One region of the Photobacterium sp. GB-50 genome, then DNA from elsewhere that is predicted to be linked to it. Evidence: predicted binding sites of a transcription regulator. Region 1 holds the regulator's gene; each other region holds the start of a gene.

Evidence for each region. The regulator CRP, encoded in region 1, controls carbon source genes, mostly activating them, when cyclic AMP is high. The targets are predictions, from matches to a motif close to TGTGANNNNNNTCACA.
Region 2: ectA (diaminobutyrate acetyltransferase) is a predicted target of CRP. The motif match lies at 4,754-4,769, and genes of this name have one in related genera.
Region 3: C9J41_RS00105 (ROK family protein) is a predicted target of CRP. The motif match lies at 2,761-2,776, and genes of this name have one in related genera.
Region 4: rppH (RNA pyrophosphohydrolase) is a predicted target of CRP. The motif match lies at 2,546-2,561, and genes of this name have one in related genera.

Annotation. Positions count from the first base shown of each region.
Region 1 covers NZ_PYNX01000009.1:15,782-23,265, forward strand. Annotated here, with positions in the region: gene C9J41_RS12730 (hydrolase) at 1-779, shown strand, start outside; gene C9J41_RS12735 (YheU family protein) at 840-1,055, shown strand; gene C9J41_RS12740 (phosphoribulokinase) at 1,237-2,106, shown strand; gene C9J41_RS12745 (OsmC family protein) at 2,176-2,580, opposite strand; gene crp (cAMP-activated global transcriptional regulator CRP) at 2,960-3,592, shown strand; gene C9J41_RS12755 (hypothetical protein) at 3,781-3,963, shown strand; gene C9J41_RS12760 (DUF1338 domain-containing protein) at 4,019-4,807, opposite strand; gene astD (succinylglutamate-semialdehyde dehydrogenase) at 4,852-6,309, opposite strand; gene astA (arginine N-succinyltransferase) at 6,339-7,355, opposite strand; gene C9J41_RS12775 (aspartate aminotransferase family protein) at 7,471-7,484, opposite strand, start outside.
Region 2 covers NZ_PYNX01000003.1:26,545-34,028, reverse strand. Annotated here, with positions in the region: gene C9J41_RS05215 (DUF3261 domain-containing protein) at 1-190, shown strand, start outside; gene C9J41_RS05210 (beta-ketoacyl-[acyl-carrier-protein] synthase family protein) at 231-1,445, shown strand; gene C9J41_RS05205 (hotdog family protein) at 1,438-1,914, shown strand; gene C9J41_RS05200 (3-ketoacyl-ACP reductase FabG2) at 1,911-2,636, shown strand; gene C9J41_RS05195 (beta-ketoacyl-ACP synthase) at 2,633-3,859, shown strand; gene C9J41_RS05190 (STAS/SEC14 domain-containing protein) at 3,954-4,319, opposite strand; gene ectA (diaminobutyrate acetyltransferase) at 4,868-5,425, shown strand; gene ectB (diaminobutyrate--2-oxoglutarate transaminase) at 5,436-6,701, shown strand; gene C9J41_RS05175 (ectoine synthase) at 6,716-7,102, shown strand; gene putP (sodium/proline symporter PutP) at 7,198-7,484, opposite strand, start outside.
Region 3 covers NZ_PYNX01000001.1:17,522-25,005, forward strand. Annotated here, with positions in the region: gene C9J41_RS00095 (lactate utilization protein C) at 1-339, shown strand, start outside; gene C9J41_RS00100 (LysR family transcriptional regulator) at 503-1,405, shown strand; gene C9J41_RS00105 (ROK family protein) at 1,455-2,669, opposite strand; gene queE (7-carboxy-7-deazaguanine synthase QueE) at 2,945-3,613, shown strand; gene asnS (asparagine--tRNA ligase) at 3,888-5,288, shown strand; gene C9J41_RS00120 (GGDEF domain-containing protein) at 6,279-7,484, shown strand, end outside.
Region 4 covers NZ_PYNX01000011.1:50,979-58,462, forward strand. Annotated here, with positions in the region: gene ptsP (phosphoenolpyruvate--protein phosphotransferase) at 1-1,814, opposite strand, end outside; gene rppH (RNA pyrophosphohydrolase) at 1,874-2,392, opposite strand; gene mutH (DNA mismatch repair endonuclease MutH) at 3,014-3,694, shown strand; gene C9J41_RS14340 (DUF6482 family protein) at 3,721-4,023, opposite strand; gene C9J41_RS14345 (NADP(H)-dependent aldo-keto reductase) at 4,188-5,222, shown strand; gene C9J41_RS14350 (hypothetical protein) at 5,281-5,523, opposite strand; gene C9J41_RS14355 (sigma-54 dependent transcriptional regulator) at 5,862-7,181, opposite strand.

The DNA.
Region 1 (7,484 bases):
GTTTAGAAGGCAGCTTCCATAGTCCGTATGCCAATGGACTATTATATGCTGCAAAACAACAAGGTTGGCTTGGGGTTATGATGCATTTTAGAGGCTGCAGCGGTGAGCTAAACCGTCAACCTAGAGGTTATCACTCAGGTGAAGTCAGTGATGCACGCTTTTTCATTACATGGTTACGTGAGCAATTCCCCCTACGGCCTTTTATCGCAGTGGGAGTATCCCTTGGCGGTAATATGCTGATTAACTATCTTGCAAAATATGGTGACGACAGTGATCTCGTTGCCGCTCAAGCGGTGTCTCCCCCATTAAATTTAGCCTCATGCTCGGCACGTATTCAACAAGGTTTTTCTAAGATCTATCAGCAATATCTACTCAACTCGATGAAGCGCACAATGGCAAAACGAATAACACTTCATCAAGATAAAATGCCCATCACCCACCAGCAATTAGCTGCGATAAATACGGTATGGCAATTTGATCAGCACATTACCGCTCCTCTCCATGGTTTTATTGATGCTGACGATTATTATCAACGTTGTAGTGGCCTTCAACAGCTCAACTTGATCAGTACACCACTGCGGATTATCCATGCCAAAGACGATCCGTTCATGACCGAATCGGTGATCCCATCACAACCATTGCCGAGTAATATCGACTACAACTTATATGAAAAAGGTGGCCATGTTGGGTTCGTTAGTGGTTCTATTTTTAAACCGACGTTTTGGCTCGAACACAGCGTTCCAACATGGTTTAAAACCAAACTCACCACTCCTCAATAGGGCTAGTGATATTTTTATCATATACTGCGCGTATCAGTAACGCAGTCGACGAGACATAAAATGATCATTCCTTGGCAAGATATCGCCCCAGAAACACTGACTAACCTGATTGAACAATTTGTGCTACGTGAAGGCACTGATTACGGTGAAGTTGAAATGAGCTTAGAAAACAAAGTGAATTACGTGATGCAGCAACTGAAATCCGGTGATGCTGTGATTGTATTTTCTGAATTGCATGAATCTGTCGACATAAAATTACGCAATCAGTTGCAATAAGTTTTATTAATGTGAGTCGTGCCCAGAGAGTTACGACTCAAAACTTGCCTCCGCTAGCAGTTTCACTTTTCAATCCCGACATCCCTGTTAACTTGTAGTAGCATTGTTGCCCGATCAGGTAATTTTATTATTGCCTGCTTTCTCATTTATCTTTCGATAATCAACAACGACAAGGTTAGTCATGTCTGCAAAACATCCTATTATTGCAGTTACTGGTTCATCAGGAGCAGGAACCACGACGACTTCTGAAGCATTCCGAAAGATGTTCAATATGATGAACATTAATGCGGCATGGCTAGAAGGCGATAGCTTCCATCGCTATACCCGCCCTGAAATGGACACTGAGATCCGCAAAGCTAAAGAGCAAGGTCGACATATCAGCTATTTTGGCTCAGAAGCCAATGACTTTGCCCAATTAGAGCAATTTTTCAAACAATATGGTGAAGATGGCACTGGCCGCTTTCGCCGTTATCTACACACATTTGACGAAGCCGTACCCTACAACCAAATGCCCGGAACGTTTACTCCGTGGCAACAGTTAGCAGAAAACACTGATTTACTCTTTTATGAAGGCTTACATGGTGGGGTTGTCGATGGCGAGATCCATGTCGCACAGCATGTTGATCTTCTTATTGGAATGGTACCCATTGTTAACTTGGAGTGGATCCAAAAAATTGTTCGTGACACGAGAGATCGAGGGCACTCTCGCGAAGCGGTGATGGAGTCAATCGTTCGCTCCATGGACGATTACTTAAATTATTTAACTCCGCAATTTTCACGCACACATATCAACTTTCAACGTGTACCAACCGTTGATACCTCAAACCCGGTGAGTGCCAAAGGGATCCCAAGCTTAGATGAAAGCTTTGTTGTGATCCGATTTCGCGGTTTAAATAATGTCGATTTTCCGTATTTACTTTCCATGATCCAAGGCTCATTTATGTCACGTCATAACACGCTTGTCGTCCCTGGTGGAAAAATGAGTTTTGCAATGGAATTGATCATGCGCCCCCTTATCGAGAAACTGATTAATACAGGGAAAATCAGTTAAGTTTGCACAAACGAAAATAAATAGAAAAAAGGTTGGCACAAACACCAACCTTTTTCATCTCAATCATTATTAAGCAGTGATGATTTCATACGAATGAGTCAACTTAACCTTTTCAGCAATCATCAAGCATACAGAGCAATATTTCTCTAAAGAATCAGCAATGGTGTTAGCCACTAAGGTTTCATTTAAATCAAAACCTGAAACAATAAAATGCAAATTGGCTGCGGTAAACAAACGTGGCGCTTGCTCTCGACGCTCAGCTGAAATAAGAACCTCACAACCCACAATATTTTGCGCTTGGGATTGTAAACCACTGACAACATCTACTGAGCTACACCCTCCCGCCGCCATTAATACCAATTCCATTGGACTTGGAGCTTTATCCCCTCCATTACCATCCATGACTACACTATGACCGGAGCTAGATTGACCTAAAAAAGTCATATCTTCTACCCATTTTACTCGGGACTGCATCGCTTAATCCTTATTCAAACGCCCAATAATTGTCTCTAGTCTTATTGATTAAATAATGAATGTAAATCCTAATTCTCCGCCTTAATAACAACTTTTTTCCTCTCTAAAAATCGTCGTAATAATCATTACTTATCGCACCACTTAAAATTATCTCGCCGCATTGTGATCCTGTGCACAGTTATCCATATGAAATGAACGAATCTACTAGATCAATATCAAGAAAAAGGCGCAGAAAAAGGATACACTCTAACTTATTCAAGTTAGCTTGCAGCCCAGCGGCTGAATGGATACCCTATCAGTAGGCAGTTTTTTTTCTCGTGATAAAAGTTAGAAAAGAAACCAATGCTGTTGGGCAACAAATGCAGAGGAAGTTAGTAATATGGTTCCAGGTAAACCGCAAACAGATCCAACTTTAGAGTGGTTTCTTTCCCATTGTCATATTCACAAGTACCCATCGAAAAGTACGCTGATCCACGCAGGTGAGAAAGCAGAAACGTTGTACTACATTGTGAAGGGTTCTGTTGCTGTACTAATCAAGGATGAAGAAGGTAAGGAGATGATCCTTTCTTACCTAAACCAAGGTGACTTTATTGGTGAGCTTGGCTTATTCGAAGAAGATCAAGAGCGTACTGCTTGGGTTCGTGCGAAAAGTCCTTGTGAAGTAGCAGAAATTTCATTCAAAAAATTCCGTCAGTTAATTCAGGTTAACCCTGATATTCTGATGCGCTTATCTGCTCAAATGGCAAGTCGCCTACAAGTGACAAGCCAGAAAGTAGGTGATTTGGCATTCTTAGACGTTACAGGTCGTATCGCACAGACATTGCTAAATCTTGCAAAACAACCAGATGCAATGACGCACCCTGATGGCATGCAGATTAAGATCACTCGTCAAGAAATCGGTCAAATTGTTGGCTGTTCTCGTGAAACAGTGGGTCGTATTCTGAAAATGCTTGAAGAGCAGAACCTTATCTCTGCTCACGGTAAGACGATTGTTGTTTACGGTACGCGTTAATTTTTAACGTCTTTAACCGTACGAAAAAAGCCGCACACTGTTGCGGCTTTTTTATTTCTTATTGATTAATAATCCCCCCATAAATACCTTTAAAAAGTGTGTCATTAATGCCATTAATTAATTTGTATTGCTCAAATTAAATGCTAAATTCAAGCAATGAATGGAGTTCATCTTTTTTTGGTTTTTATATGGATATTGAACGTTTTGCCCCGAATAGCTACACCACTGTACCTGGTGCTATCGCTCCTCAACCTACAACTATTGAGATGACAGGCTTTAGTGACCGTCGTTGTTATTTAGAACAGCAAACAGGTTTACGTCGCTGTCCTGTTGAAGACAGTGGTATTTGGGGATCGCCCCTCGATAATTAACAGATTTAAAAAAAAGCAGCCAATTGGCTGCTTTTTATTGCCTTGTTTACACTGTTCAAGAGTTATAAGTACTTTCAAAGATCTTATCTGCCGAAGCTTCAACAAATCCGGTATAAATCTCACCATCAGGCTGTAAATAACGTTTAGCAAACTCATAAAATCCGCCAGAGACCAACATCTCACCATCAGAAAACGTGACCATGACTTTATCAGCCATGGTTGCTGATTGCTCTAACATCACAGTAGGATCGCCTTTTACCGCACCTCCCGCCTGATTAATGTCAAAACCACTTGATTCGAGAAAATGGTTCACTTCAGAAATTTCATTAAATTGCTCAAGCTGATTAATATCAATAGTAAAATGATTAGCACCAAAACCATGCGCTGCCACCCACCCTGCATATTCACTTTCTGCATTTAAAAACTGATAACTATCACGGCTTAATTGCCATGGTTTACCTTGAGAAAGAAAAGCAGGATCAGCAAAATAAGCATCATCAACTTGATCGACAAGCTGACGTACTTCTGTTTGTAACTCTGTTGAACATAATCCTAATTGCAGTTCACTAATAAATACTTTAGGCGCAGCAGGATCGGGATGTTCAAAGTGCTCTGCATATAACTTTTTCGCTTTGAAATGATATCGACCTTTGGGTTTATAACCTACCGCAATAAAAGGGGCCGCTAATCTTGCTAAACCACATTTCGGTAGTGCAAAAGTACGCAACGCAATATGATCATTTCTAAGTGGCGCATCTTCGGTAAGTAATTGCCGAATATTCAGCGCTGAAGGGCATAATCGCTGAGTATAATCTTGCCATAACGCGGTAAATAATTGTTCCATGCTGCACAATCCTTACTGTAAGTAATACAGTGAACCTATTAGTCTCAGAGTGAAATACCCGGAGATAACTGCTCAGGTAAGCATGTTGCCTCACCTTCCATTGATGCCATTGGGTAAGCACAATAATCAGCAGCGTAGTAAGCACTTGGGCGTAAATTACCAGATGCTCCTGGGCCACCAAACGGTGCATCTCCACTCGCTCCCGTTAACTGGCGATTACGATTTACAACCCCCGCGCGAATATGATCAATAAAATATTGCCATTCACTATCATCGGTTGATACAAGCCCGGCTGATAAGCCATAACGGGTGTCGTTCGCAAGACACACGGCTTGAGCAAGATCTTGATAACGCACTACCTGCAATAATGGGCCAAAGTATTCTTCATCGGGTAAATTTTCGATATTCGTAACATCAACGATCCCAGGTGTAACCACCGCTCCCTGTCCGCGCTTTGCCTCTACCAATACTTCGCCACCAAGCGATACTAATTGTCGTTGAGTTTGCACAATATTGTCTGCGGCTTGGCGGGAGATTTGAGGCCCCATAAACGGTGCAGGCTCGGCAAATGGTCCATCGACCACAATCGCTTTGGTTGCTTCCACTAAAGCTGCCAACAACGCATCCCCTTCGCTACCCAAGGGTAAGTATAGTCGGCGAGCACAAGTACACCGTTGTCCTGCGCTGATAAAAGCAGATTGTAAAATGGTATAAACGGTAGCATTGAGATCACCATAAGCATTGGAGATCACCATCGGGTTATTCCCCCCCATTTCTAATGCCAGCATCTTGCCCGGTTGACCTGCAAATTGGCGATGCAGAATATGCCCAGTATTGGCACTGCCCGTAAATAATAAACCATCAATATCTTTTGAAGCCGCAAGTGCCTCTCCAGTTGGGCGAGCTCCCTGCACAAGATTAATAACCCCATCAGGTAATCCGGCTTGTTGCCAGAGTTTCATTACAACTTCAGCCGTTTTAGGCGTTAATTCAGAAGGTTTGAATACCACCGTATTACCTGCAAGCAATGCAGGTACGATGTGGCCATTGGGTAAATGACCGGGGAAATTATAAGGCCCAAATACAGCCATCACCCCTAATGGTCGATGACGTACAACTGCTGTGGTACCTGCGATATCTTTCTCGCGTTGGCCTGTCCGTTCATGATAAGCACGTAAAGAAATCGCCACTTTCCCCACCATTGCTCCTGCTTCTGTTCGCGTCTCCCATAACGGTTTACCCGTTTCTTCTGCTATCGTAATGGCAATATTTTCACTATTGGCTTTCACCAGCTCAGCAAATTTTTCCACGATGGTTTGGCGCTCAACAAGGGAAGTATGACGCCATTGAAGTAACGCTTCACGCGCGGCATTCACCGCTTGCGAGACTTGCTCACTTGTCGCGGCTCGGCCTTGCCAAATCACTTCATCAGTAAAGGGGTTGAGCGATGCCATCTCATCACCTAAACCATCGACCCATTGACCCGCAATCCATTGACTCATACTTTTCTCCCCTCTTTATATTCGTAGTTTTACAGCTCAATAAAGCGCACAGGCTCACCGGTATTAACCATGAGAGTATCAGCGACCTCTTGCGTCATAACCACGGTTTGCGCTTTATCATTGATTTCCAGTGGGCTCGCAACCGCACGAAAATCAGTAAATGATGTATTCGCCACTAGGCACTGCTGTTCACTTTGATGATCGTTAATTTCAACGATATAACGCTTTGAGTGGCGAACCGTTTCAACATTACGTACATCACATTCAACCGTCGGGCCTGCATCAAAAATATCGACATAACCACGGCATGAAAAACCTTCATTTTCTAGCAAACGTAATGCAGGACGCGTGTTGTCATGAACTTGACCTATGACCGCTTGGGCTTCTTTGCTCAGTAAATTGACGTATATCGGAAGTTTAGGCATTAAGTCCGCAATAAAGCCTTTTGCTCCGATCCCTGTTAGATAGTCAGCATGAATAAAATCAATCGAGAAAAAGTTATCTTTTAACCATTGCCAAAAAGGTGAGTTCCCTTCTGCATCGGAAACACCGCGCATTTCGGCAAATACTACATCAGCGAAACGATGACGATGCTCTGCCATCATTAAAAAGCGCGCTTTAGACAATAGACGACCATTTAAACCTTCACGCCATGGTGTACGTAAAAATAACGTGCAAAGCTCGGTATCTCCGGTGTAGTGATTACCTAATGTCAGTAACTGTACGGTATTGTGGACCCCTAATCGACGCGAGGCATGAACCACAGTACTTAGATGATAGTTATAAAAAGGGGCTTCTAAGCCAATCGCCGCTTCAATGGCTGTGGTGCCTGCTATCTCGCCGGTATCTGTATCTTCAGCGACCATCAGGTAGCCTTCATCCTCTGGGCGAACGACATGTTTGGCAAAGCTGCGCTCTGAATGAGCAATGCGGTTACGAAGCATTTCTTCGTTAACAGGTAATGAAGTAAAACCATGACCTGATTCTTCAGCGCACTGCATGAGTGCAGAATAATCATCAGCGATGATAGGACGAATAACCAGCATCGACTTCCCTCCTGATGCAGGTAGTGACTATTGCCACTAACTAGATGGATAACAATAAGTCTTATAAGATAACTGGCAGTCGTTCCTCAACTGCCAGCAGCAATGCAAAGTAGAATTACTCGGCGTTAT
Region 2 (7,484 bases), on a different contig from region 1:
CCCATTAGAGCAAGTAGGTTGGCAATTAAAACAAACACCAAACCATCGACAACTAATTGATAGTAAAGGTGATATAATCGCGGACATTGATTATAAAAATGCCAATCCTTTAAAAGGTGAGATTATCTTCACCCATCATCAACAGCACTATACGATTGACATTAAAACACTACAATCGACGCAAAAATAACGAACTCTCAGCCATCATTGAATAACCGAATACGAGCACTATGCAAAAGATAGCCGACAAACAGCCAATCTATATTCGAGGGTGTGGGTTTAACTCAGCGTTAGGCTGTAGTAACGACATTATCCACCAACGCTTACGCCAGGGAATGAGCCCTGATATGCAACCAGTTCAGGGCTGGTTAAATGACGGCTCTGAGACTGTCATAGGTAAAGTATCATCACCATTACCTACCATTGATGACAACGTTTTTCCGCATCAGAATACGGAAAATAATCGTTTAGTTTTATCGGCCTTACAGCAAATTGAAGCTGATATTCATGGCGCAATTACCCAGTATGGTCATGATCGTATTGCCGTCATTGTTGGAACAACCACCTCAGGGATCAGCGATGGTGAACAAGCGTTAACAAGCCAAAAAAACACCCAAAATTTTCCAACCGACTATCACTACCACCAGCAAGAGCCTTCTAATACAGGGCAATTTATCGCTGACTATTATCAGTTAACCGGTCCTTGTTACACCTTATCAACCGCTTGCTCGTCTAGTGGGCGGGTATTTTTATCTGCCAAGCGTATGTTAAAAGCTGGGGTAGTGGATGCTGTTATTGTCGGTGGCGCAGATACTCTCTGTCGTTTAACGCTTAACGGTTTTCATGGTTTAGATTCACTCTCTAGCACCTTATGTAACCCCTTTAGTGATAACCGTAACGGCATAAATATTGGTGAAGGTGCCGCTTTTATGTTGCTAGCTCGCACGCCTGATGAACGCCAACCCGCTCCTCATATTGCGTTACTCGGTATCGGTGATAGCTCTGATGCTCACCATATTTCAGCACCACACCCAGAAGGTACTGGTGCAGAAATGGCAATGCGAAAAGCCCTTAAAGATGCCAAACTTACCCCTGAAGATATTGGTTATATCAACGCCCATGGAACAGCAACCCCGTTAAATGATGCAATGGAAGCAAAAGCGATTGCACGCGTTTTTGGCAATCAAGTCCCTGTAAGTTCAACCAAACCATTAACAGGACACACGCTAGGTGCCGCTAGCGCAGTTGAAGCGGCCATTTGCTGGCATTTACTGCGTTACGACTTACCGCTACCAACACAAATTAATGATGGTGCTGTCGCAGACGATCTGCCAATCCAATTAGCACCAGCAGATACGGCATTCACTAAACCTGTCATGTTAAGTAACTCATTTGCATTTGGTGGTAACAACATCAGCCTTATTATTGGACGTACCGATGACTAATTGCCCTCCATTACATCAACTTTTACCCCATGAAGCACCGATGATCCTTGTTGATGATCTGATTGATGTGGGCGAAAAACATATTCATTGTCGTGTCAAAATAAGTCGCCATTGCCTCTACTTTGATTCAGAAACACAGTCGATCCCCGCTTATGTTGGGATCGAGTTTATGGCGCAAACCGTCGCAGGTTGGTCTGGTTTCCACGCATGGAAAAAAGGTGAAGATGCCCCCATTGGTTTTCTACTCGGTTGTCGTCGCTACCACAGTGAGTGTAGTGCATTTCAAGAACACGAAATTTTAGACATTCATGCCGAACAAATTATGGAAAATAACGGTATGGCTGTTTTTGACTGCAAAATCATTTGTCATCAGCAAATCGTCGCAAGCAGTCAACTCAATGCCTTTGTTCCCTCAAAATCACAATTAGAACAAATGCAACTAGATAACAATAATAGGAAAAACGCATGACTCAACACGTACTCGTAACAGGTGCCAGTAAGGGGATCGGTCGCGCAATTGCTATACAGCTCGCTAAAGATGGTTTCACTATCGCCGTTCACTACATGAGTGATAAACCAGGCGCAGAAGCAACATTAGCCTCAATTACTGACGCTGGCGGCCATGGTCGCCTTATTCAATTTGATATCAGTGATCGTCAGCAATGCCGCGAGCAGCTTGAAGCCGATATCGCCGAGCATGGTGCTTATTACGGTGTCGTCAGTAACGCAGGGATCACCCGAGATACCGCCTTCCCTGCGATGACAGAACAAGAATGGGATGGCGTGATCCACACGAACCTTGATAGCTTCTACAACGTGTTACACCCTTGTGTAATGCCTATGGTGCAAAAGCGTAAAGGCGGCCGTATTGTAACCTTAGCATCGGTTTCAGGGATCACCGGTAACCGAGGGCAAACCAATTACAGTGCCGCAAAAGCGGGGGTGATTGGCGCAACTAAGTCATTAGCGCTAGAGCTTGCTAAGCGTAAAATTACAGTTAACTGTGTCGCGCCCGGCCTGATTGATACCGGTATGGTCGATGAGCACGTAAAAGAACACGCACTCCCACAAGTGCCTCTTCGTCGTATGGGAGAGCCTGAAGAAGTAGCAGGACTGGTGAGTTACTTAATGTCTGATATTGCAGGCTATGTGACTCGCCAAGTGATTTCGGTAAACGGAGGTTTAGTATGAGTCGTCGCGTTGTTGTCACTGGTATGTCGGGTGTAACAGCCTTTGGTAACGATTGGGAACATATCGAACCTAAACTTCGTGCTTGTGAAAACGCCACTATTTATATGCAAGATTATGAGCTTTATGACGGCTTAAATACCAAACTTGCAGCTCCTATTGAAAATTTTACATTACCGAAGCATTACACCCGTAAAAAAATCCGTTCAATGGGGCGTGTTTCTAAACTATCAACACTGGCGACAGAAAATGCACTGACTCAAGCTGGGTTACTGAACAATGAGGTACTGACAAACGGTCAAACGGGTATTGCCTATGGCTCATCAACCGGTAGTACGCCTGCAATCAGTGCATTTGGTGTAATGCTAAATGAGAAAAGTACCCGTGCTATCACCGCGACAACTTATGTTCAAATGATGCCACATACAACAGCTGTCAATGTCGGCTTATTTTTTGAATTACGTGGCCGTGTTATTCCCACAAGTAGTGCATGTACTTCAGGAAGCCAAGCGATTGGTTACGCCTATGAAGCGATTAAACACGGTTATCAAACCGTGATGGTTGCAGGTGGCGCAGAAGAGCTTTGCCCAACAGAATCGGCGGTATTTGATACCCTGTTTGCAACGAGCCTTAAAAACGATGAACCAAAATCAACACCACGACCTTATGATACGGATCGTGATGGCTTGGTAATTGGTGAAGGTGCTGGCACATTAGTGTTAGAAGAATACGAGCATGCCGTTGCACGTGGCGCTAATATCTATGCCGAAGTGGTAGGATTTGCGAGTAACTGTGATGCCGCCCATGTAACACAGCCACAAAAAGAAACCATGCAGCTTTGTATGGAGATGGCACTGCAACAGGCAAATTTATCGCCAAGTGAAATTAGTTACATTTCAGCACATGGTACTGCAACCGAAAAAGGTGATATTGCAGAAAGCCAAGCCACAGCGAGTATCTTTGGCAACAACACTCCAATTAGCTCTCTGAAAAGCTATTTAGGCCATACCCTTGGGGCCTGTGGTGCGATTGAAGCGTGGCTAAGTTTAGAAATGATGCATGGCGGCTGGTTCAGCCCAACGCTTAACCTTGAGAACGTTGATCCTGAATGTGGTGATTTAGACTACATTCGTGGCGAAGGTCGCAACCTTGATTGCCAATATATTATGAGCAACAACTTTGCGTTTGGCGGGATTAACACTTCCATTATCTTTAAGCGAATGTAACTTAAGATACTCTAACGATACCGTATCTATACCATTATAAATAACCATGCTTGAACATTTTATCACTTCTCAAGCATGGTTAATTTCAATCGTATTATTGCTGTTTTAAAAACGTAATTGCCTGATCTTTTTCTTCTGGCAGGAAGAATTTAATGTCTATTTTACGAAACAGCTTATCTTCCACTTTTACGATTTTTTCTATCCATTTTTTCTCTGCAACAACAGCCACTTTTGCTACATGTGATATTCCCGCATGAAACAAATAGCGCACTTCTTCTAGCAATGCTGAAAATTCAATCCCATCAAAATTGTCAATCTGCTCAAAGATAACAACTTTACCGTGTAATTCTGTCTTCGCCTGAGCATCAAACAAAATACGTTTCATATCATCTTCAGTCACTTTGCCATCAATTGAAAAAGCCACGGCATTATCAATATCTAAGTTAATCATAGTTAACATTATAAGTTTCCTTAATCCATCAAGAAATGATGAAAATACTATGCGCTTTTTAAATGAAAACGACAGTAATTAAAGAGCATAATTAAGGGAAATGACATTTCAGAATGATCGTATATTCAAGAGAACGATAAACGTTAAATAGAATAGTAAACACTCAATAAATACCTGAAGGTATATATCTATATATAAATGCACTCACAACGACATATAAATATCAACATCATAAGTATAAACACTATTTATTATTTATATCCCCATCAGTAAATAACGACACAAACTGTCACACCATGCCGAGCTTAGTTACAGCATAATAATAGAAAACAAGATGCATAATGTTGCTTTTAAGTCTTTAAAAAGGTTCTTCGTGAATACTTTAACAACCAAAACAATTTAGAGCTCTAATCACTTAACTTTCATTTATGTACATTAATAAACGAGATCTTGCTCAAATAAATTACGATTATTCAACTTTTATTCAGATAATTATCATCCTGATAGGTAATAATACCCACTAAATTATTTAGAGCTCAAAGGAATAGACTCTTAATATGGACATATCAACACCTTCGGTAATGACTTCCGATACAGGTGAAGACCAGATACAAAAGTGGACTTTTTCAACACCAACAGCTCATGATGGCGATGACGTTTTTACGTTGATCGCAAACAGTCCCCCTCTCGATACCAATTCATCTTATTGTAATTTTCTTCAAACAACTCACTTTAGTAATACGTGTGTTATAGCAAAAGATGATGGTGGTGAAATAGCAGGTTTTATCTCTGGTTACCCAAAACCTAATCAGCCAAATACTTTATTTATATGGCAAGTTGCCGTTGCTCCTCAATTTCGAGGAAAAGGGCTCGCCTTTACCATGTTAGATAACCTGTTAAGTCGAGACTCTCTAAATAATATTACCGCTATAGAAACAACCATTACGGAAGAGAATAATGCTTCGTGGGCGTTATTTAATAAACTTGATGCACGTAATGGTAACAATGGCGAAGTCAGTACATTTTTAGACAAGAATATACATTTTAAAGGCAAGCACGATACGGAATTGTTGTATCGCATCCCTTTAATTCAAATTAAACAGAAAGGATTATAACGGCCATATCATGGATATTTTTAAGAAGCAGGAATCTAAAGTTCGTTCTTACTCAAACAGTTTTCCCGTCGTTTTTACTAAAGCAAAAGGGAGTTGGCTTGAAACCGAACAAGGAGATCGTTACTTAGATTTTCTAGCCGGTGCTGGATCACTGAACTACGGCCATAATAACCCTACTTTAAAACAGGCTTTGCTCGACTATATCGAACAAGATGGGATCACTCATGGTTTAGATATGCACTCGACAGCAAAGGCTAATTTCCTTGAAGCATTAGAACGCAATATTTTAGCTCCTCGCCAACTTAATTACGTTACTCAATTTACCGGCCCAACGGGTACTAACGCTGTAGAAGCGGCACTAAAACTTGCGCGTAAAGTGAAAAAACGTAGCTCTATTGTGGCTTTCACCAATGGTTTTCATGGTTGTACAGCTGGAGCGCTAGCTGCAACAGGCAATCAACATCACCGTCAAGGTGCAGGGACAAGTTTAAACAATGTTACTCGTATTCCATTTGAAGGTTATGCGGACATTGATGGCCTTAAATTGTTTGAAACTATGCTAGCGGATAATTCAGCAGGTATGGACAAGCCAGCCGCTGTCTTGATTGAAACAGTACAGGGCGAAGGCGGCTTAAACGTTGCGTCTAACCAGTGGTTACAACGATTAGAAAAAGTCTGTAAACAAAATGATATTTTATTGATTGTTGATGATATTCAAGCAGGCTGTGGCCGTACTGGTACCTTCTTTAGCTTTGAGCCGTCAGGTATTAAACCAGATATGGTCACCCTCTCTAAATCAATTGGTGGTTACGGCTTACCAATGGCAATCGTGCTATTCAAACCAGAGCTCGATATTTGGAACCCAGGTGAGCATAACGGCACATTCCGTGGCAACAATCACGCATTCATTACAGCAACGAAAGCACTCGAAACCTATTGGGCTGATGACCAACTAGAAAAGCACGTTGCAACATGCTCAAACATTATTGCTAACGTCATTGATAAATGCCTACACGACCATCCTGATATGTTTGTGCAAAGAAAGGGGCGAGGCATGATGATTGGTATTGAGTGTAATGATGGCGATCTGTCTAGCCAAATCACCAAAGCCTGTTTTGAAAATGGATTAGTGATTGAAACCGCGGGTCCTAATGATGAAGTCGTGAAGTTCTTTAGTCCACTCACCATTACAACGGCAGAGCTTGAGCAAGGCTTAGCAATTTTTGAAAATGCGGTTGAGCACGTTGTTGCTAAAAACTTTAGAAAAGCATCGTAATTTAAGGACGAAAAATGATTGTTAGAACATTAGCTGAATGTCGAGACAGTGAACGCCGTGTAGCTTCTGAAACTTGGGAAAGTGTTCGTATGCTTCTTAAAGATGACAAGATGGGGTTTTCTTTTCACATCACGACAATCTTTGAGAACACTGAAACCCATATTCATTATCAAAATCACTTAGAGTCTGTTTACTGCATGAGTGGTGAAGGTGAAATTGAAGTTGTTGGGGGCGAAACTTACCCAATTAAACCAGGTACACTATATATTCTTGATAAACACGATGAGCATTATTTACGTGCTTATAAAGACAAAGAAATGGTGATGGCTTGTGTGTTTAATCCGCCAATCACAGGCAAAGAAACACATGATGAAAACGGTGTTTATCCACTCGTTGACTAAAACATTACGTGTATAACCAGTGCACTTTCAGCGAAAAAAAATCCCTGTATAGCAAAGCTGATACAGGGATTTTTCTTGCGTAATATTAGATAATATTAATCAAATTCAACCAGATTTTTTTGATATTGCTGATGTTGCTGTTGTACCGCTTCTGACGGACGACCCGTTGCTTTACTTACCATCACAACCGCAACAGTGGCAAAAATAAAGCCAGGAATGATCTCATATAAGTCAAACATTCCACCTGTTAGTTGCTTCCATACCACAACGGTGACCGCACCTGTCACGATACCTGCAATCGCGCCATAACGGTTCATCCCACTCCAGTACAAACTTAATAGCAATACAGGGCCAAATGCCGCACCAAACCCCGCCCAAGCAT
Region 3 (7,484 bases), on a different contig from region 1:
AACATCACAGTAGCTGAACGTGCAAAAGTTGGTGTTGTATTCGCTGAACAAGCGTTAGCAGAATCAGGCACAATGGTACTTTACAGCAACCCAGCACAGGGTCGCGCAGTAAGCCTATTACCAGAAGCTTCTGTATTCGTTGTACCTAAAAGCTCAATCGTTGCTCGTTTAACACAAGCAACTGAGATTCTGCATCAAAAAGCCATGAACGGTGAACGTGTACCTTCATGTGTTAACTTTATTTCAGGTCCGAGCTCGACAGCAGATATCGAGCTGATCAAAGTTGTTGGTGTGCATGGGCCCGTCTTTGCCACCTACATCATTATTGATGATATGTAAGCTTACTTATCACCAATAGTGATAGCAAACTAGTAGGATACTAGTGGTTAAGCACATTACGGGAATACGAATAACGCAGTCTTCGGGCTGCGTTTTTTTATCTAGAATTTAATCTTTTTAAGTATATAATCCTTCGCCTATTAGGCTTTAAGTGGGATAAATAATGCCAGCTATCGATGATCTCGTTTTATTCACTCAAGTTATTGAACATGGCTCATTCAGTAAGGTTGCTGAACTCAATAATGTGACTAAATCCGTTGTTAGCAAGCGTATTAGCAAACTTGAAACCGAATTAGGCTTACAACTTATATATCGCACCACACGAAAGCTAACACTCACAGAACCCGGTGAAGTCCTTTACCATCGTGCTAAAAGTATCAACCATGTTGCTCAAGCTGCTTTTGACTCTGTGAAGGGCTACAGCGAAGCACTCTCTGGTAAAATTCGGATGTCAGTACCGACAATTTCAGGCGAATTAGTATTAGCAAAAGCCGTGTCTGATTTTTGTCAGAAACACCCCGGTCTTTCGGTTGATATGTCGCTAAACAATCACTTTGTCGATCTCGTTGCTGATAACTACGATTTGGTGATCCGTACCGGTTATCTCGAAGATTCAAGCTTAATCGCTCGTCATATTTTTAATTCTCGCTGGGTAATATGTGCCTCACCCGCTTACATTGAACATTATGGCAAGCCAGAAAAACCTAAAGATCTAAATAGCCATAATTGTCTAGGTTATAACCCTCAAAGTACTGGCCCTTTTGACTGGCAATTTATTAAACAAAATAAAATTTACACTCAAAAAGTCAGCGGAAACTTTTCATCCGACAATGCGATAGCGTTGAAAAAAAATGTCCTCGCAGGTAATGGTATCGCTTATCTACCCAATTGCTTAGTTCATGATGAATTAGAGCGCGGTGAGTTAGTTGAATTGCTCTCGGCACATGCGGGTAAAGTGGTGGGGATTTATGCTGTCTATCCGTATACCAGAAAACCTGCTAAACGGATTCAAGCACTGATTGAACATATTCGAGAAAGCTACATGGAAATTAAAGAAAAATTCTAATATCCATGTAGTATCAATTAGTTATAGCAATCAGTTAAATCAATTATAATTAACCGTCGACGAGTTTCATCAATAAATGCCCATCGTACAACGCTTGTTTAACCAAAGCCGCTCCCGGCATCGTCGCTTGAGTGTAAAAACAGCTTTCTTCTATTTCTAAGCCATCGAAATAAACAGGTAAGGTTTGCGAGCTAATACGATCCATAATCGCAGGATAAAGTACCGATTTAGCACGATTAAACTCCCCACCAATCAAAATGCGCTGAGGGTTAAATAGGTTAACCATTATCGCAATGGCTTGCCCTAAATTATGACCTAACTCCACAATAATTTGTCGCGCTAAACTGTCACCTTCTACTGCCGCATCACATACTGATTCAATCGTTAAAGGCATATGATTCAGCATCGATTCATGTCCTGCTTTAAGCTGCGTTTTCACTTGTTCTAAAATGGCCTGTAAACTCGCAACGGTTTCTAAGCAGCCATGATTACCGCAAAAACAACGTTTGCCAAACGGCTTAATTTGAATATGCCCAAGCTCACCCACGTTACCGGTTTTCCCTTGCAGCACATTATCATCAAGGACAATCCCCGCTCCCACACCATGATGAATAGAAATCAAAATGGAGTTTGCAATACCACGAGAATTACCGAACAATTTTTCTGCTAAAGCCCATGAACGTGTGTCATTACCGATAAAAACAGGCAGTCCAGTTTCATTGTGAATAATTTCACCCAAGGGTAAATTAGACACATTATAATGTGGCATCTGTAATACCATACCTTCACTGGAATTAACTAACCCTGGTAATGACACTGCAATCGCTGTCATTCTGTCTAGTTCGCTAACATGATTGGCAAAGAAAATGTTTATTTCAGCTAATAACTTTTTAACCACATCTTCTTGATGCAGTTGCTCAATATCTTGACGTTCTTCTACTAGAATTTCGCCGCCAAGTGCATGTAAAGCAATAGTAAGATAACCACGACCTAAACGAATAGATAAAAATTGCCACCCTTCATTGGCAGGAACTAGCCCAATAGCAGGTCGTCCACGGCTGCTCGGTTCTTGAAATTGCGTTTCTTTAATTAAATGCGCATCAATTAATTCACGGGTGATCTTAGTAATACTTGCGGGGGCAAGTTGACTGCGTTTAGACAATTCAATGCGCGAGATCGGCCCATACAAATCAATTAGTTTATATACGCTGCCGGCATTATTTCTTTTTATATGATCGATATGGCCTGGCTGAGCGACGTACATGTCGATACTCCTGAGAAAAATCAGCTTAAAAACCTTCGGAAACTAATTTTTTTACTTTGCGAAGTAATTGTGAAGCCTCTTATCGTCAGTACGTGACAAGTATCACTATCAACGACTAAAGACATTGAGTTTCGCTTCTGCGATAATGAAAAAAAGGCTTTTTTGCCTACTCTTTTTTTTAATTAGCGGATTTATTTCACGCAGTAACTTTTCTAATAATGATCATGTTTCATTGACACTAGAATGGTTATAGACGTGAAAATAAGAGGTTCAACGTGTACAAAATTAACGAAGTATTCGAAACAATTCAGGGTGAAGGTGTATTTACTGGCGTGCCTGCAATTTTTGTTCGATTACAAGTCTGCCCTGTTGGCTGCTCATGGTGTGACACCAAACAAACTTGGACAGCAGAGTCACAAGATTTAGTTAGCTTAGAGCAGATCATGGCTAAAACTGGGGACTCACCACTTTGGACTAATCTTGACGCTAATGGTGTAGTGCAATTATTACAAGATCAAAAATATACGGCTAAACATATTGTTATTACAGGCGGTGAACCTTGTATTTACGATCTTCGTCCTTTAACTCATGCACTAGAAAAAGCTGGCTTTAATTGTCAGATCGAAACCAGTGGCACATCTGAAATTCAAACCAGTGATAATACTTGGGTAACGGTATCGCCAAAAATTAACATGAAAGCAAAGTTGCCCGTTTTAGCTTCTTCCCTCGCGCGTGCTAACGAGATCAAGCACCCTGTCGGCACTAGCAAAGACATTGAACAACTTGATGCGCTCATTGATGGCGTGACGCTAAAACCTGATGTCACGATTGCGCTTCAACCTATTAGTCAAAAGCCACGTGCAACAGAACTATGTATTGAAACATGTATTCAACGTAACTGGCGTTTATCGATCCAAACACACAAATATCTAGCCATCGCTTAATCGCTCTGTACTTTGCTTGATTTATAAAACATTTATCAAAAAACCGCTTCGCTTTAATGTTTTACAACGCTAAAGCGAAGCGGTTTCTTGCAAATGACCGATAATTAACCAACTATCACCTCAAATTGCCTATTTCTTTCATCAATTTATCATTTGATTGATATCAATACTTGATGCTTGTCGTAAGAAAGGTAATATTGCTAATACATAAATATCTTTAAGCACGAGATACTTTAATTCCAAAGTCAGTGCCTAAACGGAGAATGATTTAAACATGACTTACGCGCCTGTAACAGACGTATTAAGCGGCAAACTAGCGGTAGACAGTGAAGTTACTGTTCGCGGTTGGGTTCGCTCACGTCGTGATTCCAAAGCTGGGATCTCTTTCCTTGCCATTTATGACGGCTCTTGTTTCGACCCGATTCAGGCCGTGGTCCCTAATGAGTTAAATAATTACCAGAATGAAGTACTTAAGCTTACAACTGGTTGCTCTGTTGAGGTTACCGGTACAATCGTAGCATCTCCTGCTAAAGGTCAAGATTTTGAACTAGCAGCAACCAACGTGAAAGTCGTTGGTTGGGTTGAAGATGCAGATTCTTACCCGATGGCTAAAACTCGTCACTCAATTGAGTACTTACGTGAAGTTGCACATCTTCGTCCACGTACTAACGTGATCGGCGCTGTTGCACGTGTTCGTAACTGTCTATCTCAAGCGATCCACCGTTTCTACCACGAGCAAGGCTTCTTCTGGATGTCTGCACCACTTATCACAGCATCTGACTGTGAAGGTGCCGGTGAAATGTTCCGTGTATCTACGCTAGACATGGCTAACATTCCAATGACTGATAAAGGCGAAGTAGACTTTGACAAAGATTTCTTTGGTAAAGAAACTTTCCTAACAGTCTCTGGTCAGCTAAATGCTGAAGCATATGCGTGTGCACTAAGCAAGGTTTACACTTTCGGCCCAACATTCCGTGCTGAAAACTCAAACACAAGCCGCCACCTAGCTGAGTTCTGGATGGTTGAGCCTGAAGTTGCATTCGCAGAACTTGACGATGTAGCTAAACTTGCTGAAGACATGCTGAAGTACGTATTCAAAGCGGTACTTGAAGAGCGTCGTGACGACCTTGAGTTCTTTGCTCAACGTATCGACAAAGACGCAATTTCTCGCCTAGAGAAGTTCGTAACATCTGACTTTGCACAAGTTGATTACACTGATGCAATTAAGATCCTTCAAGACTCTGGCCGTAAGTTCGAGTTCGATGTTGAGTGGGGCATTGATATGTCTTCTGAGCACGAGCGTTACCTTGCAGAAGAACACTTCCAAGCACCTGTAATTGTTAAGAACTACCCGAAAGACATCAAAGCATTCTACATGCGTTTGAATGACGACGGTAAGACAGTAGCAGCGATGGACGTATTGGCACCTGGCATTGGTGAAATCATCGGTGGTTCTCAACGTGAAGAGCGCCTAGACATTCTAGATGCACGTATGATTGAGATGGGTCTAGATCCTGAGCACATGGGTTGGTACCGCGACCTACGTCGTTACGGTAGTGTTCCACACGCTGGTTTCGGTCTAGGCTTTGAGCGTCTAGTCTCTTACGTAACTGGTATGGGTAACGTACGTGACGTGATCCCATTCCCACGTACTCCACGCTCTGCAAACTTCTAATCGTATTTAGTTTAGAATTGCAAAACGCAAAAAGGCTGCCCTATTGGCAGCCTTTCTTTTATCATCCATTTTGAAGAAATCTGATTAACAATGACATTAAACGACGTTAATCATTAAAGTCTAGGTTGTTAAACGGCACAGGTTTTGAGTAATAATACTCTTAAATCTTCTTATCAAGAGATATAATAGGTTGATAATATGAAATAAATTCATTATTTTTTCACCCTACTCCTAATAACTTTTTAATCCCAGCTGAGAATGAAATAGTCAATAATACCCGCTGCGATCAAGCACAATAATAAGAAATATATTAACCAGTAATAATAAATATTTCTCTGGTTTAATTTATCTTTTAAATAACGATTAACGACAACCAGTCCATTCAAATGACCTAAATCAGAACAGATTATGAACCAACTTGTGGGTGTAAAACTATCATCATATTCAGAATGAAAAGATAAACACTTATTACAAAAATGATTGGAAAGTCAATGAGTCCGTTCGAAGTGCTTAGTTTATCCGCTCCTATTTTTACACCAATATAGCGGATATCATGACTATCATATTCTAACACTCTTAATTGTATTTGAGCGGCTTTGCTACACGTTGATATTTTTCGATTTATTGTCTTTCTAACCAATAATCTGTATCTAATTTTTTGCCATAATCTTTTATATCAGAAATAATAGTCGAATAGGTAATAAGGTAAGATAACCAAGATGCAGTTATCTTTTCGAATCCATAACTCATGAAAATAAGAATAGCAGTCAGCTGTCTTGATATTTTTACAATAGGATTAAAAACACCGCTATGACCTTACTCAAAACCCATAAATGTGCTTTAATTGTATCTAATATGAATAAAAAAAATTCGATAGATTTTACTTGTTGATACAATAAAATATCCTCATCAAAGAGATGGCAAATATGATTGAATTTATACTTTTAAGATATAAAATCCCATCCTTCATTTCTTGTATTGATATTGCAAATGTTTGGTAAGTTGACAAATAAAAACAAAAGTTTAATCAGTAGCCTTAAACTTTTCTCTCTTTTATTCATAGGAATATCAGGTGGATATTTCGCTTACAACGCCTATCATTTAGACGAATTTCATGAGCAATATTTTGAAAAAATTAATTCTATTTACTCTGTAAGTCGACGTTTTAGTTCATATTACAACAATACAAGCACCACCTTTATCCCAAAAGGGTTGCACGATTACAATGACGTTGACGTTTGGGTAAAAAAACCTTCAGATGTGAAATTATTATCAACAGGAATAAACCGTCTTCGCTCTCAACTCGATGAGCTTACAGATAATAACATCTGGACGATTGCTGTTTTTGAAAATCCTGCTGACTATGTCCATTTTGATCCCGCTAGACCCCTTTATTTAGAACTTTATAAAAATAATCATGACAACGATATAATAAAGCGAATTATTAAACGAGAGGGTCTTGGTGAAACTTACCGCTATTTTTATGGCTGTAATTTAAAATTGACTGAAAGGTATGTAGAAGAAGGATCTAACCAAAATATCAGATCATTATATTACCCTATCTACAATAATCGTAAGTTAGATGCATTGCTGGCTATTGATATAAAAAGTAACTTACTTCATGAAGCACTTAAAAGTTACAATAACGAATTCAAGACGGTGCTTTATGAAAACCCAGCAAAGCATGGCTATAACATAAAAGAACTATTACCTTGTGCTAGCCAAGATCCCTTTTATGTAGGTGTAAACTTATTGGCTATTTTAAAAGTATCGCTTACGCCTGCATTATTTTTAACCTTCATGATTCAGCTATTACGTTCAAGATTGAAAAGAAGAAAATTTTCGTTACAACGCGATCTTATGACGCATTTCTATCGACGTGATTACTATGAGAAAAAGCTTCTTTCTCAAAAAAGCTTCTATTTGTTAATTATTGATATTGATAACTTTAAGTCTATAAATGATACCTATGGTCATGAAATGGGCGATGAAGTAATACGTACTGTCGCGGAAAGAGTTAATCAATGTATCCGCCAAAGTGATATCGCTATACGTTGGGGCGGGGAAGAATTTATTTTAAGCTTCCCGGTTATGACAAAAGAGCAATTAGAGCTGAAGGCAGAAGAAATACGACATATTATTCAGGTATACCCAATCCATGGGATTGATGTCACAATTTCAATTGGGGGTACGGTG
Region 4 (7,484 bases), on a different contig from region 1:
AGCTGATAAAGCATTGACGGTACTTCAATCATGATACCTAAGCGAGGTTTTCTTAATTCACCATCATATTGAGCTGACACTTCCTGATAGGCGCGCTCAATTAATATTTTGGCTTCATCAAGCTCAGCGATCCCTGAGATCATAGGGAGCAAGATGTCCATATTATTCAAGCCAATACTGGCACGTAACATCGCTCTGACTTGAATTAAAAAAATCTCGGGATGATCTAAGGTAAAACGGATCCCACGCCAACCCAAAAAAGGATTGTCTTCCTCTATCGTTAAATACGGTAACGGCTTATCGCCTCCAATATCGAGCGTTCGCATCACAACGGTTTGCTCGGGATAGGTCTGCAAAATAGAACGATATTGGTTAATTTGTTCATCTTCTGAAGGGAAGCTACGTTGCAGTAAAAAAGGCACTTCAGTGCGATATAAGCCGACCCCGTCGACCCCTTTATTAATCGCAATACTGGTATCGGCACTTAAACCCGCATTTAAGTGCACCATGATCCGTTGATTATCTTTGGTATAGGCTTCTTTATCCTGATCACCTTCAACGGTTTTGGCTAGTTCATGCTCTTCCCGCAATAAACGACGATACTCAATTAATACATGACGATTAGGGTTAACAAGAAAGTCACCACGATAACCATCAACAATAACTAAATTGTTATGTACCATATGAGGAACAAAGTCGACCCCCATAATAGCAGGGATACCGAGTGCTCTAGACAAAATAGCAGCATGTGAGTTAGCGGCACCTTCTTGAGCAACAACCGCAGCTAACTTTCCTAAAGGGACTGTTGCAAGCATTGCTGCGGTTAACTCTCGAGTTAATAGCACCACAGGTTCATCCCACTGCAACTCATCGACTTCTTCATCACGTAAAAAGAACAATAAGCGCTGGCCTAACTCGCGAATATCTTGTGCACGCTCTTTAAGGTATTGATCTTTCATATTCGCAAAACGAGCGGAATAAGATTCGACCACTTGACGCACTGCCCATTCAGCCTGATCACCACAAGCAACCCGGGCTTTCAGATCTTTGCGCAGCATAGGATCATTGAGTAAATGACTGAATAAATCAAAAATGGCGAGGGTTTCTTTTTGCAGTTCACTATCAAAACGTTTGCGTAAACGTCGAAACTCTGTACTGGCCGCTTCTATCGCAATAGCTAAACGTTCTTGCTCAAAATTCACATCAAGGCAAGACGTGGGAGCAACATGCTCTAATAGCGGTTGGGTATCGTCCCACCATGCTTTAGCAACAGCAACACCAGCAGAAGCCGCAGATCCAGTAAGGTGTAATTTATTCCCTTGCTCAAACCACATTCCTTGTGCTTTCGCGTGAGCCAAAATACCTGATAATTGAGCGGCAAGGGTAACTAAGAAAGATTCTTCACTTTCATTAAATTCCCGCTTTTCTCGTTGCTGTATAACAAGAACACCAAGAACTTGGCGCTGATGAATGATAGGAGTCCCAAAAAAAGATCGAAAGGATTCTTCTCCGATCCCCGGGAGATGTTTGAAATGGGGGTGTACACGAGCATCAGCAACATTAACAAGCTCAGCACTACGCCCCACAAGGCCAACTAGACCTTGATTAAAGCGTAAACTTACACGCCGCTGCGATTTATGCAGCCCTTGCGTTGCCATCAATGTATAAAGCTGACGCTCATGATTAGCAATATAGACCGAACAACAGTCTGTTTTCATGACCTGACAAGTGCTCATCACTAATTGATCTAGCGCTTCAATCAAGGTCTGGGCGCTGACAACCTTGTCAACTATATCTCTAAGCTGTGTCAGCATAACGAGCCTTATTATCCTTCTATATTGCCAATAACCTCTATATTACTGTATTACCTTATTTACTTTTTATTATTACGCTTGAATTTTCGCTCTTTCCATTCTTTAAAAGGCATGGCTACAGGTGCAAATTCTTTCAGTGCGCGACGGTAAACATCACGCTTAAACGAAACGACCTGTCGGACTGGATACCAATAACTTACCCATCGCCACCCATCAAATTCAGGAGTAGCACCTCGCTGCATATTGACCTTGGACTCATCGCACTCCAAGCTCAACAAAAACCATTTCTGTTTCTGCCCGATACAAACAGGTTTCGAATCCCACCGCACTAAACGTTTAGGTAATTTATAACGTAGCCAATGACGGCTTGACGCAATTATCCTGACATCTTTTTTGGTTAATCCTACTTCTTCGTACAATTCACGGAACATGGCTTGCTCTGGTGTTTCACCATCATCAATACCACCTTGCGGAAACTGCCAAGAATGTTGTCCATATCGTCGAGCCCAAAATACCTGGCCATGGCTATTGCAGATAACGATCCCTACATTAGGGCGGTATCCATCGCCATCAATCACTGGACGACCTCAAGTATAAATATCTATTAATAGTGATTTTTTCATAGTAGACGTGATCGGTAAACAAAGATTCGATCAGATCGTGATATTTTCCTAACTAAACCTCAAATTAGGGATAACTCCTCTCTCTACTAGAGGTTATAAACATCTAAATGAGACATCCCCCACATTTATTCACTCTTTCTGTGGATAGATTTGTGCAGAAGATAAAAAAACCTCGGTTTTATATGTAATTATCATTTGATAAATAGCAATGAAACGTCAAAAGATAAAACGAAAAACACATAAAAATCAAAATATTAAAATCAATAAAGATACATAATAAATTTTAAAAAATAGAATATTCACATCTCAAAAAAACGATCGGTTAAAGATCAATCAATTCTGACTTTATCCACACCATACAATAAAAATGATCGAACACAAGATAATCAAGATGAATAAAACACCAACTTAAGCCTGTCTATTTAAACAGTTAGCATCAAAATAAATATTTAATAAAAATAATCTGTGGATATCTTTTAAAATGATCCTTTTCTCTAGATTTATCCATTCAACAGGAAAAAGCTATGTTATGATCTTGACTCTTCTTATTTTAGATCATGATCATCGCGTAGCACTATGCCAAAGCCTGAGCAACCATCCCCCCCTCTCACTGAACACGAACTCCTCTATCGAGCCCAACAACTAGCAGGGTTAACGCTTGGAGAACTAGCCGATCTTGCTGGCATTATTCCACCTGCAGATCTAAAAAGAGATAAAGGATGGGTTGGGCAGCTGTTGGAGTGGCATTTAGGTGCAACAGCGGGAAGTAAGCCCGTTCCTGACTTTATCGATCTTGGGATTGAACTTAAAACGATCCCTATTGGCTATAATGGCAAACCATTAGAAACCACATTTGTCTGTGTCGCCCCTTTAATTGGAGTACAAGGATTACGATGGGAAACCAGTCATATTCGTCATAAGCTCTCACGGGTATTATGGATCCCTGTCGAAGGTGAACGTGATATTCCCTTAGCAGAACGCCATGTTGGATCACCGTTAATATGGAGTCCATCGATAGACGAAGATGCGCAGTTAAAACAAGACTGGGAAGAGTTAATGGATATGATCGTACTCGGCCAAGTCGAGCACATCACAGCACGCCATGGCGAGGTACTGCAATTACGACCCAAAGCGGCAAATAGCAAAGTACTCACAGAAGCTTACGGCGCAAATGGACAGCCTATCAAAACCTTACCTCGTGGTTTTTATTTAAAAACACACTTCACGGCAGAAATTTTAGCTCGATACTTTATTTAAGCTATGTGCTGCGTTAAACCGCGGGACTAAAAATGCAACACCATATCTTCTTCACAAGCAGCCGTGAGCCCTTCCGGTAAGAATTCATCATAGGGATCAGTTAAACGTAACGTCATATTACTGATCCCAATAGATTTCAATAATACCTGCGCCTGCTCAATCGTCTTAAAATGCAGTAAGTTATCTTGCTCATCTTTAAGTGGCTGTAACTGATGCTTATATTCAATTTCCATCAGATAATCAGAATATCCCGCATAACAGGTTAATACACAATGTGGGATCTTATTCGGTGATGCTTTAAGCCACGGCTTTAATTGAGATAGCTTCATTGTTTATCTACACTAAAAAAATAAAAGATCTAACATTAACTATGTGTCAGTTTTCTCCTCCTATCAAGTTCGTAATATAATATTCATTTCATATTTAATGCACTTCTCAGTCCAAACACTTCAAGCTATAGTCAAATAAAAGACATTAATGGCAAGGACAGCGAATGAAATACCATACAATCCCGCATTCTAGTTTAGAGATCAGTAAGATCTGCCTCGGTACCATGACCTTTGGTGAACAAAATAATCAGGATGAAGCCCATAGCCAATTAGATTTCGCCTTTGAGCATGGCGTCAACTTCATTGATACTGCGGAAATGTATCCCGTCCCGCCGAATGCTAATACCCAAGGTTTAACAGAAAGTTATATTGGTAATTGGCTAGAAAAAACACAATTACGAGATAGAGTTGTGATTGCAACAAAAGTGGCAGGCCCCCGTAATGTGCCTTATATTCGTGACAATATGTCGCTTAATCGACGTCATATTCATGATGCGGTGAATGATAGTTTAATTCGCTTAAAAACCGATTATATCGATCTCTACCAGCTGCACTGGCCTCAACGGCAAACCAATTGTTTTGGTAAGTTAAACTACCATTATGAAGAAGATCATTGTGGTGTTACGTTAATTGAAACACTAGAGGCATTAAGTGAGTTAGTCACAGCAGGAAAAATCAGATATATCGGCGTCTCCAATGAAACCCCTTGGGGAGTCATGTCTTATCTTCAGCTCGCAGAAAAACACAATTTACCAAGAATCGTATCCATTCAAAATCCCTACAATTTACTTAACCGTAGTTTTGAAGTCGGACTTTCTGAAATTAGCCATCATGAAGGTGTAGAGCTACTAGCCTATTCCCCGTTAGCTTTTGGCGCATTAAGCGGTAAATATTTAAATAATGCCAAGCCTAAAGGGGCGCGATGCACTGAGTTTCCTCGCTTTTCACGCTATTTTAATCAGCAAGGTATTCAAGCCACACAAGCTTATATTGATGTCGCTAATAAGCACGGACTTGATCCCGTCCAAATGGCACTCGCGTTTGTTAACCAACGTCCTTTTGTTGCGGCAAATATCATCGGTGCCACTACACTAGAGCAGTTAGAAAACAATATAAACAGTATTGATCTCATGCTTTCTGAAGAAGTTATGACAGATTTAGAGCGAGTTGGTATTCAATACTCAAACCCTTGCCCTTAGTGTTTGAGTATTACGTAACGGTTGGCCAGCAAGTAAAAATACTTGCTGGCCTTACTCCTTACGTGTTGTGTCTAAATCTTAATGTTCGTCTGAGATGACGAACTTTACGCTCGGCATGAACAAGATGACTCAATGCAATACGTCCATCACTTTCAACCCCCACATCGCGCATTAAGTGAGGGGAAAGAACAGGTAAATAGACACTGACTCGACGTTGCTGATGTCGCCATAACGCCTCTTCTCGTTTCACATCTTGTTGGATTAAAAAAATAGCAAATCGGATATACACAGACTGGCGCATAATGACATTCTCCTTGGCTTTAAATTAAGATTCACACTCTAACCATGTCGCTGTTCTTTGCTAAAGGATCGGACATTTTCAAATTGGAAAGATATGCTTAAAACCAATACTAACGAATCATTAACATATAACAAGTAAATTTATGCCATCAATGTAACTGCATGTTTTTATGCTATAAGGCTCTACTTTTATTCGCTATAGACTAATTTAAAACCAATATTTTCATGAAATATCAGCAGAAACATTTATGTAGTATTGGTAGAGAGAATGATATTTAGATCTAAAAAAACAGCCACCTTGCAGTCGCTGTTGTATTAATCAATCAACGTTAAATGATATTAACCTTGGCGGAAACAACGAGGAGGTGGGATCAAGTCATGTTTATTCAGCAATCGATACATAGTGGCGCGAGATACACCTAATTCTCTCGCTGCTGCAGAGATTTGACCTTTGTTATTTTCTAATACTGTTAATAATGCCGTTCGTTCCGATTCTTCACGAATTTTCTTTAAACTTTGCTTATCTTCAGTCACTCGGGGAATGTCTAAATGCTCCGCTTCTATACACTTAGTTTCAACCAGTAATACAGAACGCTTGATTTGACTAATTAATTCACGGACATTGCCAGGCCATTGATATTGAAGCAACATCGCTTTGGCTTGTTCAGAAAACGTCTTAACAACACTATTATATTGCCTAGCATATTTTAAGAGTAAAAACTCTGCTAGTAATACAATATCCCCGCCTCTTTCACGTAAAGCAGGTACCGTTAGTGACACCACATTTAATCTAAAATACAGATCACGGGTTAATGTATCTAACTCTGATAGATCTTCAAAATTGTGACTACTGGTAGCTATAAAACGGATATCTAACGTTAAAATACTGCCATCAGGATGATAATAGACACCATCACTGAGTATTTTCAGTACTTCTTTTTTTCTATCATCTGCAAGTAAAGTAAACTCATTAAGTACTAACACACCGTTATTGGCATAATCGAGATAAGAATTTTGTCCAACCTCATTTATCCACCCGGCTTGTAAATTTTCACAATTAACACGTACTAGCGGCTTTTTGGCTCGAACCGAAGCTTGATGTAAGGCTTCTGCTACTACTAATTTTCCAGTACCAATTTCACCACTGATTAAAACAGGTACATCACTTAATGCAACACGCTTAACTTGATCACGAAGTTTCTTCATCACTGGCGTATTGCCTTGCAAGCCTTGTTGCCCAAACTGGCCTAACTGAGGCCAAACTTGACGTTCTAATGCTAGCATTCCACTTTGGTGACCAATGGTTTGCTTTAGTCGCTCACAAGGAACAGGAGTAGAAAAATAATCTAAGCAAAAATTCACAATTAATTGACTTATTGCTTCATTATTTAATTGTTCATCACGCACAATCGCTATCCAGCGTACTTGCTTATTACGATTCACAAGTGCGGCTAAGCTATGCAAACTGAAATCATCATTACTTAGATCTACAACACCTACACAGGGGCCCATTTCTAACAATAAAGATTCTGCTGCGCGTAAATCATAACAACGGTGACATGACCACCCAGCCGCCTCCATTGATGGAAGCCACTTTTGATTTACTCCGCCAAAGACAACAATTGAATTCGCTGCCCCGATCTTATTTCGTTTATCCATCCCTAATCGCCCTTGATAACGTTATTACGTAGCACGACTGTTGTTTTAATGTGTATTAATAGTAACCGCACCAAATACTTAACAATACTATATGTACGCCACACCAGTGAGCAACATGTTTACTATTAAATTCAAAGTATGCATCTATTTTTTATCTTAAAAGTTACATTTTATCGAAATACATCACAATCTTAATGAATTATTCTAAAAATCACATTCATTTTTAATGCAACAAATTAAAAAATAGCACCATTAAATATAAGGAAATGGTTATTCAGTTTTGTTTTTAGCAAAAAAAACCAC